One region of the Rahnella sp. BIGb0603 genome, then DNA from elsewhere that is predicted to be linked to it. Evidence: predicted binding sites of a transcription regulator. Region 1 holds the regulator's gene; the other holds the start of a gene.
What was found. Region 1 encodes LexA, which represses DNA repair genes until DNA is damaged. Its sites were predicted from a motif close to TNCTGTATGTACATACAGNA; they were not measured.

Region 1 (5,807 bases):
GATAGCGTAAAAAATGCAGAAGGTAGTGAAGCGGATATTGCTGCAAATGTGTGTCGATAAACGGACGCGCATCCTGCCCGCTGAGGCACAGCAACAGAGCTTTCAGGCCAATCAGCCCGTAATGATTAGCCTGCGTCGCCAGCCCCTGCTCACAGAAATTCAGCGCCTGCGTGAACTGCTGGCGGCGGGTCGCAATCTGCGCCAGCCCGAAGTACCCGCCCGGTTTGGCGTTACCGCTCCACACTGCACGGTAATAACCGTCAAACGCGGCATCAAAATCGTCGGTTTGTGCCAGCGCACTGGCGCGGATCAGGCTCGCCAGGCCGCATTGCGGATTCTTATTCAGCCGGTGCGCACGGCTCAGTGCGGCATCCGCCAGAGTGACAGCCTGAGAAAAATTCGCCCGGTTGTATTCCAGCGTCGCCAGCGCCAGATTGCAGCGATAATTCAGCGGATCCAGCGCCACGCCGCGCCGGTAGTAGTTCTCTGCGCCCTGACTAGCGTGGTTATACTGCTCAAGATGCTGGCCGATAAACCAGGCTTCATCGGCAGAAGTAACCTCCGCCGCAGGCAACGGTGCGGTTGCCGGCGAGGGCAGCGGCATTTCTTCGGCCTGATGCTCCTGATAGGTCAGCAATTCAGCACCCTGTTTATCCAGCAAACGTAACCGCAGGCGCGCCGGGAATTCGCCGCGCAGCTCGCCCTGAATCACTTCGCCCGGTTGCAGGTTTATCGCGTCTTCGAGCAGAAGTTCGCTGTCCTTCTCACCGGCGATTTCCAGTCGTGCGGCCTGCAACGGACTGACGGCGTACACGCCCCACTTGAGTGTATCTCCGTGACGTTCAAGCTTAACTACTGCCTGCTCAGAAGCATTCTGCACCGTACCTAACCCGCTGTAAGGCAGGAAGTTTTGCACAAAACATTTCTCTTCATATGCATCCAGCCAGGTGAAGTCCGGCTGATTATCGGTGAAGACGCCGGTCATCAGTTCGATGTACGGCCCGTTGTTGTCAGTGAGATTTCTGTCCCACGCACGGCCAAAATCGCAGTTCCCCCACGTCCACTGTTTTTTGCCCGGCGAAACATGATGGTCGGCGATGTGCAGTAATCCGCCCTGCTGATCGTGGTCATACGCGCCGACAAAGTCGTAGTCAGATTTATCCGCCATGTATGAAGTCGGCACCGGGATGTTTTTGTAGCGCGAGATATCGGTGCCTGCCGAGTAATCCACTTTATAGTAAGTGCCGGTGGCTATCGGGAATGACGAGACGTCGCGTTTGCCGTGATCGAAAACCGCGGTGACGTCCGGCGGGAATACGCTCTGATGACCGTCGCCGCCGGTGACCGCGGGGTTCGCCCACCACAGGAAGTGGCGCGGCGTCGGGTTGCCGTTATAAATTTTCGCGCTGATTTCCAGCAACGCTTTGTCCGGATACACCGTGAAACCGGTCATCACCTGCAAACCGCGCATCGGCTCAACTTCACCCATCCAGACCGTTTTCGCGCCGTTTTCCTGCTCTGCAATCGTGAAGTCTATAGGCATAAAAGTGGTCGGGCGGTGATGTTGCGGCCAGTTAAATTCAATGCCGCCGGAAATCCACGGCCCGAGCAAGCCGACCAGTGCCGGTTTCACGACTTCGTTGTAATAGACAAAATCACGCTGTTTTACTTTGTCCCAGGCGCGATGTACACGCCCGCCAAGCTCGGGTAACAGCATGATTTTGATATAATCATTTTCCAGATACAGCGCCTGATAGGTTTTCATGACTTTCTCACCGGTCAGCGTATCGGTCACGCCGTACGGATAGACCGCGCCGGACGAGCCCTGATACACCCGGTGCGCCAGAAACATCGGGTGCGTGTCCTGTTTCCCTGTTAACCAGGTCGGTAAATCCACCGCTTCCTGCCAGACTTTTACTGTTCCGCTCATGATTTGTCCTCAATACGTCATACCGAAATATCAATTTCGAGAGTCTACGCAACGTACAAAAGACGCGGATCCGCTACGGTCACGCAATTCAGTAAACGGGGTTTAGTAAATGCCGCTGGAAGGATTGAACAATCTGCGGGTACGTCAGTTTAATAAGCAGGTGCTGATGACGTTGCTTTACCGGGAGAAAAATACCAGTAAATCAACGCTGTCGCGGCTTTCACATCTGTCGATCCCGGCGATCAGCAAGATCCTTGATGATCTGCAAAACGATGGACTGATCACCCATAATCCGGTGAATTTGCATTCCCGCGGGCTTGGCGGCGGAAGTTATCAGGTCGCCACGGATGACAGCACGATCTTGTGCATGAACATCACGCCTTATCGCATCGAGAGCATTCTGGTGAACCGGCTGATTTTGCCGCTGAGCGGCTACCAGCTGACGGATATTGCGGTCAAAACGCCGGAAGCGATGCTGGCGCAGATCGAAGCCTGTTTTCATCAGTATCGGAAGAAATTCCCCGGCCTCAAAATCCGGCTGGCGCTGGCGATCCACGGGCAGGTGAATCCGACTACCGGCGTGTCTCAGCGCATGCCGCAGGCACCGTGGACCGGCGAAATCGAGATTAAATATTTGCTCGAAGAGAAGCTGCAAACCGAAATTCTGATGGATAACGACTGCATCATGCTGGCGCTGGCCGAGAAGTGGCAGCACGCGAACGACCAGCATGATTTTTGCGTGATCAACGTCGATTACGGCATCGGATCTTCTTTCGTGATCAATCAGCAGATTTATCGCGGCAGCCTTTTTGGCAGCGGGCAACTCGGGCACACGATTGTCGATCCGCAGGGCAGCCGCTGCGCCTGTGGTCGCTACGGTTGCCTGGAAACGCTGGCTTCGCTGTCGGCGCTGAAGAAAAAAGCCCGGCAGCTTATCGTGACAGAGAATCCTTTGCAGCCACCACGCACACCGGGCACGCAGGAGCTGATTGACTGGTTTCATCAGGGCGACGCGGCACTTTGCGCGCAGGTGATGGAGGGGGCGCGGGCGCTGGGGCTGAGCCTGTATAATTTCCTCAATATTTTGAACATTAACCGTATTTATCTGTACGGTCGCAGTTGCGGATTCGGCGACGTCTGGCTGAACGCCGTCCGCGCACAGAGCGGGCTGAACCCGTTTGACAGAACCGATCATGTCAAAACGCAGGCGACACACATTGCGCCCGGCACGCTAAGCCGCGAGCAGCAAATTATGGGTATTGGTTACCTGTATGTGGAAAAAGCGCTGGAAGGTATGGCGGGCTGAGCGGCGCATAATTCGTCGATCTGGCTGAAGCATGATAAAATTAAGAATGGCTGCATGATGTGGCCTATTTATCCCAATCTGCGCTCAGAGAATGTTGCTATGACCCTGAATAATCCGGAAAAATTACTTTCACAAGCTGAAGAACTTTGCCAGCAGCGCAATGTTCGTCTTACACCGCAGCGGCTGGAAGTTTTGCGACTGATGGCGCAACAACCCGGTGCGATCAGCGCCTATGACTTGCTGGATCTGCTGCGCGTCAGCGAACCACAGGCCAAACCGCCAACGGTTTACCGGGCGCTGGATTTTCTGCTGGAACAAGGGTTTATTCATCGGGTTGAATCGGCTAACAGCTATGTGCTTTGCCATCATTTCGAAGAGCCGAGCCACACTTCCGCGCTGTTTATCTGTGACCGCTGCGGGCTGGTCACGGAAAAAACCACAGACGGCATTGAAGAACGTCTGGCGAAACTGGCGCTTGAATCTGGTTTTGAGTTGCGTCATTCGGTCGTTGAAGCGCATGGCTTATGTGCCGAATGCAAAGTTGTTGAAACCTGCGACAGCCACGATCATTGCGAACACGACCACAGCATTGTGGTAAAAAAACGCTGAGAAATCAGGTATTTTTTATGTGATTTAAAAGGCGTAAAGCGGAAGGGTTTTAACGCAGCTGAACGGATAATTTAAGGTGTAGAAGGAAGATGTAGAAGGTTGGGTACATCCTTGTACCCGTATCCTGAAAGTGTTCCGGGTAGGAGCAGCAATAACTCAGGATACGTCACTGATACGCGAGGGGGAGTCGCGTGTTACCAGTGATATTTGTTTTTCGATTCCCAATCCTTGAGCTCTTTCTCGGCCTGATCCTTCTGATAGCCATATCGCTCCTGAATCTTACCTACCAGCTGATCACGTTTACCTTCAACGACTGTCAGGTCGTCATCAGTCAGCTTACCCCACTGTTCTTTCACTTTCCCTTTGAACTGCTTCCAGTTACCGTCGGCTTGGTCCTTATTCATGATAAATATCTCCTGTTACCTTGGGTTGTGGAGCTGCACGTTTGCTGGCAGCCCGTCCTTAACACTTCAAAGCTTAGTAGAGAATGCGGATTCGTCTTCCCAAAACAGGGATAAAAACCACTATTAGGATTAATCCAAAGCAGGATATAACGTGGAATTGGAATCTGTCTGACTGAAAAAGGTCGGTAATTCAGAGCACAGAGAGTGCAAATCCGGCATTTGCTCTAAACAGGCAACGCAGCGGATAACACGTGAGAAAAAGGATTTTATCGGGAAAGTTTATTAGCAGCTTCAAACAATATCGCCCCAAAACGGGGCGATGAGATACTGATATTTACAGGCGCGTCAGAGGCGGCCAATGCACCTGCAACGTAGAACTTAAGCGCAGATTAGATCCAGTCGCCGTTGCGGATAACGCCAACCGCCAGACCTTCAATGCTGAAATTCTGTTCACGCAAATCGACCACAATCGGCTGGAATTCGCTGTTTTCAGGCAACAGCTGAACAACACTGCCCTGTTTCTTCAGGCGTTTGACCGTGACTTCATCATCAATACGCGCAACGACAACCTGCCCGTTACGGACGTCCTGCGTTTTGTGTACTGCCAGCAGGTCACCATCCAGAATACCGATATCACGCATCGACATCCCGCTGACGCGCAGCAGGAAATCCGCACTCGGTTTAAACATGGCCGGATCGACCTGGTAATGTCCTTCGATGTGCTGCTGAGCCAGCAGCGGTTCACCGGCGGCAACGCGGCCAATCAGCGGTAAACCTTCTTCTTCTTCCATCAGCAGACGAATACCGCGCGAAGCACCGGAAACGATCTCGATAACGCCTTTACGCGCCAGCGCTTTCAGGTGTTCTTCCGCCGCGTTCGGGGAACGGAACCCCAGACGGGATGCAATCTCTGCGCGGGTCGGTGGCATACCGGTGGTGGAGATATGATCGCGAATAAGGTCGTAGACCTCTTGTTGTCTGGTCGTTAAAGCTTTCATTCCGCCCCCTGGTTGTTTATACAGTCTTGCTGTGAGTATATACAGCTAAACGGGCAATGAAAACCTAAGATTGAATAAAAACAGGGCATAACGATAATTCCTGGAATACAGGTTCCAGATCAGAACCATCGCGGCCAAAAGATGCTGACCCAGACAAAAATCGCCAATATGATGGTCAGAAGTACGGCGGCGGAGCCAATATCTTTCGCACGTCCAGACAGGACGTGAAACTCAGGCCCGATGCGGTCAATCGCGGATTCGATGGCGCTGTTAAGCAGTTCAGTCACACACACCAGCACGACGGAGCCAATCAGCAGGATACGTTCTATACTGCTGACATCCAGCCAGAAAGATAACAAAATTAGCGGGATAGCGACGCTGGCTTCCTGGCGAAAAGCCGCTTCATTTTGCCATGCGGCTTTCAATCCTTTCCAGGAATATCCGGCTGCTTTATAAATTCGGGTAAATCCGGTGACTTGGTTCGCCATTTCGGGTACTGATCCTTAGAGTGTTTGCAGCATTTTAGCTGTTATATGGTATCGCATCACCACAGATCTCAT
Region 2 (5,807 bases), on a different contig from region 1:
ACTTTCAGGTAATTTTGCTGCGCCAGACCATTGTCCGACAACACGATACTCAGCGTTTTGCCCGTGATATCCGCCGCCTTATCGCCCCATTCGTCGGTCACGGGCAGCGTGAACCGCGCCAGTTGCCCCTCCACTTTCACCACCGGCTTGCCCAGCGAACTGCCTTCCAGCGTGTCGGTAAACACTTGCGGATTTTGCCAGCCCTGCCCGCGGTGAGCGGTGATCTGCAATACGCCGGGGCGATATCCCGCCGTCACGCTGTCTGTCAGCCCTTCAGCTATCGGCACTTTACCCATTGCCGCGGCAAACTCGCGTGCGAATTCTGCGCTGTCCGTACTGGAACTGAGATCCAGACTGAAAGGATAGTCGGTGAGAATGCACACGTTGCTGCACACCGGCAGTGTCAGCGTTCCGGCAATTGTGCCCGGCACTTCACCGCTGAGGATGACGGGCAGCGTGACTTCATCGTGATAGCCCTGGGTGGTGATGCCCGCGACATCAAAACGTGCGGGCGTCGGCCAGTACCCTGTAGCCTGTTGCGCCGTGACCGGTTTTTGCCATTCGACTGACGGCGCAATACCGCCTTCCCCCGGCGAACGCCAGTAGGTTTTCCAGCCTTTTTCGAGGCTGACAGAAATCAGCAACCGGGTTTCTTCTTCAGAAGAATCGGCAGACTGCGCCTGTAAGCGCACTTTCGCGTGGGTATTTTGCGGGCTTTGCAGCCAGCCGGTGTCGGCAGCATATCCGGTATGCAGCCAGAGCATCAGTAAGCAGCCAGCGGCCACCCTGAATAAATTTCGCATCGATTTTCTCCAAAAATAAAAAAGTCACATCCTGATGAAAAACAGGCGTGTTTTATTCCCGGAGTTTTTATTCCCGAAATACACAGAGCCGCAAATGCACCCGCAGGCGCGGCACGGGGACGGCTTCCGGCACAAGCAGGCGGATCGCCGCCAGATTGCCACGTGTCAAAAAGGCCAGCAGCAGGCTCAGCGCCAGAAACGCAAATTCTAAGAGGAGAGGAGGAACAGAAAGCAGCGATTTGCTGCTGAGCTCGCAGGGAGCGGGAATTTTAGCGATTTCAGAGGTCGTGGATGACGCCTGCGCCGTCGCCGTTTCCTGATGCACGATTGCGGACAACGCATTCAGCCCGGCGATGCGCTGCGTCATACACGTCAGTATGACCAGACAGGCCAGGCAAAAATAGAGCAGTGCTGAACGCCGTTGTTTATTCACATTTCCCTCGCAAGCAGGCCGCCATTCTAACGGCCACTCAAACATTCACAAGATGTATGAATCATGAATTACAAGAATTTACGCTCAATAATCTGCGCTGCGTGACTCGTTTAGCCGTCAGGCACGTGCCACCGGGACATCGCTCAGACGCGTGGTCCATGCAGGGGATAACATCTCGCGCTTCATCTGCCAGTCCCGCGAGATCCCCTGCCCAGCGAACCACAGCGTCCCTTTTCCTTTATCATTGATTTCATCGAAAAGCGTCATCAGCGCATCGCTGTTGGCACGCGGCGCGCGCTCATCAAATAAGTGCAACTGGGACACGCCCTGACTGAAAAAATCCCCCAGCATTACGCCCGCTTTCTGATACCGGTGCCCTTCTTTCCAGACATCATCCAGACACTTTGTTGCAGCGAAGATAATGTCGCGGGTGTCCTGAGTGGGCGTAATCAGCCGGGTACTCGCCAGATTTCCATAGTAAATCTCCCCTTCCGCGAACGGGCTGGTTTTGACAAAGACGGAAATCTGCCGGCAAAACTGATGCTCTGCGCGCAGCTTTTCAGAAGCCCGCGTGGCGTAATAACAGATGGCTTCACGCATTTCCTGATACGCCGTCACCCGCGTGCCGAAAGACCGCGAGCAAACAATTTCCTGTTTGGCGGGCGCAAATTCGTCAAAGCCTAAACAAGGTTCGCCGCGCAGCTCGCGCACGGTGCGTTCCATCACTACATTAAAATTCTTCCGGATAAACCACAGATCGCATTCGGCAAGCTGGAGCGCCGTTTTAATCCCGGCGTCATTCAGTTTTTTCGATATCCGCCGCCCCACGCCCCAGACCTCTTCGACCGGTACATACGACATCAGCTTTTTCTGACGAACCGGATCAGAGAGATCGATAACGCCCTGACTTTTTGTCCATTTTTTTGCCGCGAAATTGGCGAGTTTTGCCAGCGTTTTCGTCGGCGCAATGCCGACGCCAATGGTCAGCCGCGTATGTTGTTTCACCGTGTCCCTGATTTCCTTGCCGAAACTTTCTAAATCGAGATCCCCCGGCAACCGGCTGAGATCGAGAAAGGCCTCATCGATGCTATAGATTTCGATTTTCGGACATAACGCGCCCAGCGTCTCCATCACCCTGTGGCTCATATCGCCGTAAAGTTCGTAATTGCTGCTGAAAACCACCACGTTATGTTGCTGAAAAAGTGCCCTTTGTTTGAAGTACGGCGCGCCCATTTTGATTTTGAGCTTCTTCGCTTCCGCCGAAAGCGCAATCACGCAGCCATCGTTATTGGACAACACCACGACCGGTTTGCCTTGCAGGTCAGGGCGCCAGGCGACTTCACAACTGGCGTAGAACGAGTTCACATCAGCGAGTGCGTACATTGCGATGCATCGTGCTGATAACGGTGGTGACAACGCCGACAATCTCGACTTGCCGGTCTTCATTCAGCGGAATAGGCGCGTAGGACGGGTTTTCAGCCCGCAGATGAGGATACGGATGGAGCATCAGTCGTTTCACCGTAAATTCTCCGTCCAGACTGGCGACAACGATATCGTTGTGAGCCGGTTTCAGGCTGAAATCGACCAGCAACATTGAGCCATCGATGATCGCCGCGTCCCGCATGGAATCGCCGGAGACTTTAAGCACATAGGTAGAAGAAGGATGCGCAATCAGGTGCGCCACCAGATCGATACCCTTCTCCACATAGTCCGCCGCCGGGCTGGGGAAACCCGCTGCAATAGGGTTTAAATACAACGGGATATCCGTTTTTTGCTGCCGTGCGGCGATTTTGTAAAGCATCATGAGTGGAGTTCCTGCAAACATACTGTATTTATATACAGTATAGTTAATCAGGTGCTCAGATCAATGGCTGCCAGCACAGATCAGCAGGCCCCGCGCCGCCTGCGCGACTATCGTGTTGATCTCGCAGAGAAGAAATTTTGGCGATTTTAAATGCGTCAGATTGAATTTCCGCAAGCGGCCGCCCTCACCTTCTCCCGCTGCATAATCAGGCTCAGCGCAGCCGGAAGCAGCGTAAGCGTGACGAAAGTGGCGACAATTAACCCGCCGATAATCGCGTAAGCCATCGGCCCCCAAAATACCTGTTCGGCGATCGGCAGCATCCCAAGTATTGCCGCGCAGGCCGTCAGCAATATAGGTCTTGAACGGTGCCCGGCGGCGGCCTTGATGGCGTCATCACGGCCCATCCCGGCGATAACGTTATTATCCACTTCGCTGATCAGGATCACCGCGTTGCGGATAATCATTCCCGCCAGCGCGATAATCCCCAGCAGGGCGACAAAACCCATCGGCGTGCCGGTGGGCAACATCGCCAGCACAATGCCGATAAGGCCGAACGGAGCCATGAATAAGGCCAGTAGCATGCGCGAAAAACGCTGCAACTGGATCATCAGCAGGATCAGCATCACGCACAACGTGACCGGCAGCACGGCATACACCGAACCGTTGCCTTTATCTGACTCCGCCACTACGCCGCCCTCCTCGATTTTATATCCGGAAGGCATCGCCGCACGGATACGCGAAACCCGCGGCGCGAGTTGCTGCGATACGGTTTCAGCATGCAGCCCCGGTGCTAAATCCGTCTGAACGGTAATGAACGGCAGCCGCTGGCGACGCCACACAACCGGATCGTCAATCCCCCAGACCGGTGTCGCGACCTGACTTATCGGGATTTTTTGCCCCGTTGCGGTGGTGATCATCAGGCCCGACAGCGTGGTGATATCCTGACGCTCGCGGTTGTTCGCCCGCAGAACAACATCAATCAGCCGGTTTTTATCCCGGACGGTGGTGACGACGCTGCCTGACCAGACGGTGTTAAGCAAAGCCGCAAGACTTTCCGAAGAAACGCCTGCCGCACGCGCTGCCGTCTGATTCACCCGCAGCGTTATTACCCGCTCGGGCTCTCCGGCGGTCAGATTCACTTCGCGCGTAACCGGAACCTCACCCAGCGTGGCAGCGAGATGTTGGGCGATCTGTCTGACCTGCGCATAGTCCGGGCCGCTGACGCGATATTTTACCGGCCACCCGACCGGCGGGCCGAGTTCCAGCGGGGAAACGCGCGTGGTGATGTCGCTGAAATCACGGGCTAAAATGGCCTCAAGCTGTGCGCGAAGCTTGTCACGGTCTTCCAGATTTTTGGCGACAATGACCAGCTGCGCCGTATTCTCGTTATCCAGTAACACATCCATCGGCAGATAAAAGCGCGCAGCCCCCGACCCGACATAATCCGAATAGTGATCGACATTCCGGTTACCTTGCAGCGCACGTTCCAGGCGTTCAGTTTGCCGCGCGGTTTCGGTCCAGGAAGCATTCGCGGGAAGCGTGAGACTCACCAGTAATTCCGGCCGGTCGGAGGCGGGGAAAAATTCCCCCTGCATAAACGTCGTCGCATACATCGCCATCGCCAGCAACAGACAGGCAATACTCAGCGTGCCCCACCGGTGAAGCAGCACATAATTCAGCAGACGCAGGTAGAAACGCATTAACCGGCCACGCTTTTCACCGTGCGATGCAAGCTTTGCGGGTAAAATCCACGTCCCGATCAGCGGCGAAAAAAGAATGGCGACCACCCAGGAACACAGCAACGCGATAAGCACCACGGCGAACAGGGAGTAACAATATTCACCGGCGCTTGAGGCCGCGAAGCCCACCGGAATAAAACCGGCAATCATCACCAGTGTGCCGGTAAGCATCGGGAATGCCGTCGTTTCAAAAGCGTAAGTGGCGGCGCGCCAGGCCGGATCTCCCGCCTCGATACGCGACACCATCGCTTCAACGGTGATCATCGCGTCATCCACCAGTAACCCGAGCGCAATGATCAGCGCGCCCAGAGAAATGCGCTGTAACCCGATTCCCGCCAGCATCATGCCGATGAACGTCATGGCCAGAACCACCGGAATGGCCGCCGCCACAACCAGCCCGGCGCGGGTGCCGAGTGAAACAAAAGAGACGGCTAATACAATGAAAACGGATTCAATCAGCACCCGGATAAAGCTGCTGACGGCCTGTGAAACCACCGCTGACTGATCGGCCACTTTGACCATTTCAATGCCGTGCGGGAGGCGCGTGCGGATGTCCGCCATCCGGTCATTGAGCGCTTTGCCAAAGGACAGCATATTCCCGGCGGAAGCCATAGAAATCGCCAGCCCGATAGCGGGTTGCCCGTTAACACGAAATTCGGGTGCAGGCGGCTCGGCATCCTGACGGCTTATCGTCGCGATATCCGTCAGCGGAATGTAGCGCCCGGCGATGTGCAGCGTCACCGCCTGCAAACTTTGCTCAGACGTCAGGGAGCCGCTTACGCGCAGGGCGATATTTTCACGATCGCTGCGCAAAACACCCGCAGGTTCGACCGCATTTTGCGCTTTCAGGGCGTCGGTGACCTGCTGCAAATCAATGCCCATCCCGGCGAGCTGCGCGGGCGAAAACGCAATCACAATGTTTTCTTCCTGAATGCCCAGCAGGCGGGTTTTGCCGATGTCCGCCAGCGACATCAGGCTGCGGCTGATGTCTTCCACGCGGTCGCGCAGTTCACGCGGCGAGTAACCCT

Region 2: umuD (translesion error-prone DNA polymerase V autoproteolytic subunit) is a predicted target of LexA. The motif match lies at 3,061-3,080, and genes of this name have one in related genera.

Annotation. Positions count from the first base shown of each region.
Region 1 is NZ_JANUEX010000007.1:33,000-38,806, reverse strand. Features, by position in the region: gene M2403_RS18285 (DUF5107 domain-containing protein) at 1-1,930, opposite strand, end outside; gene M2403_RS18280 (ROK family transcriptional regulator) at 2,040-3,236, shown strand; gene zur (zinc uptake transcriptional repressor Zur) at 3,336-3,845, shown strand; gene M2403_RS18270 (CsbD family protein) at 4,040-4,249, opposite strand; gene lexA (transcriptional repressor LexA) at 4,639-5,247, opposite strand; gene M2403_RS18260 (diacylglycerol kinase) at 5,367-5,735, opposite strand.
Region 2 is NZ_JANUEX010000005.1:119,144-124,950, reverse strand. Features, by position in the region: gene M2403_RS14745 (protein-disulfide reductase DsbD) at 1-803, opposite strand, end outside; gene M2403_RS14740 (copper resistance protein) at 871-1,236, opposite strand; gene umuC (translesion error-prone DNA polymerase V subunit UmuC) at 1,354-2,619, opposite strand; gene umuD (translesion error-prone DNA polymerase V autoproteolytic subunit) at 2,603-3,040, opposite strand; gene M2403_RS14725 (efflux RND transporter permease subunit) at 3,196-5,807, opposite strand, start outside.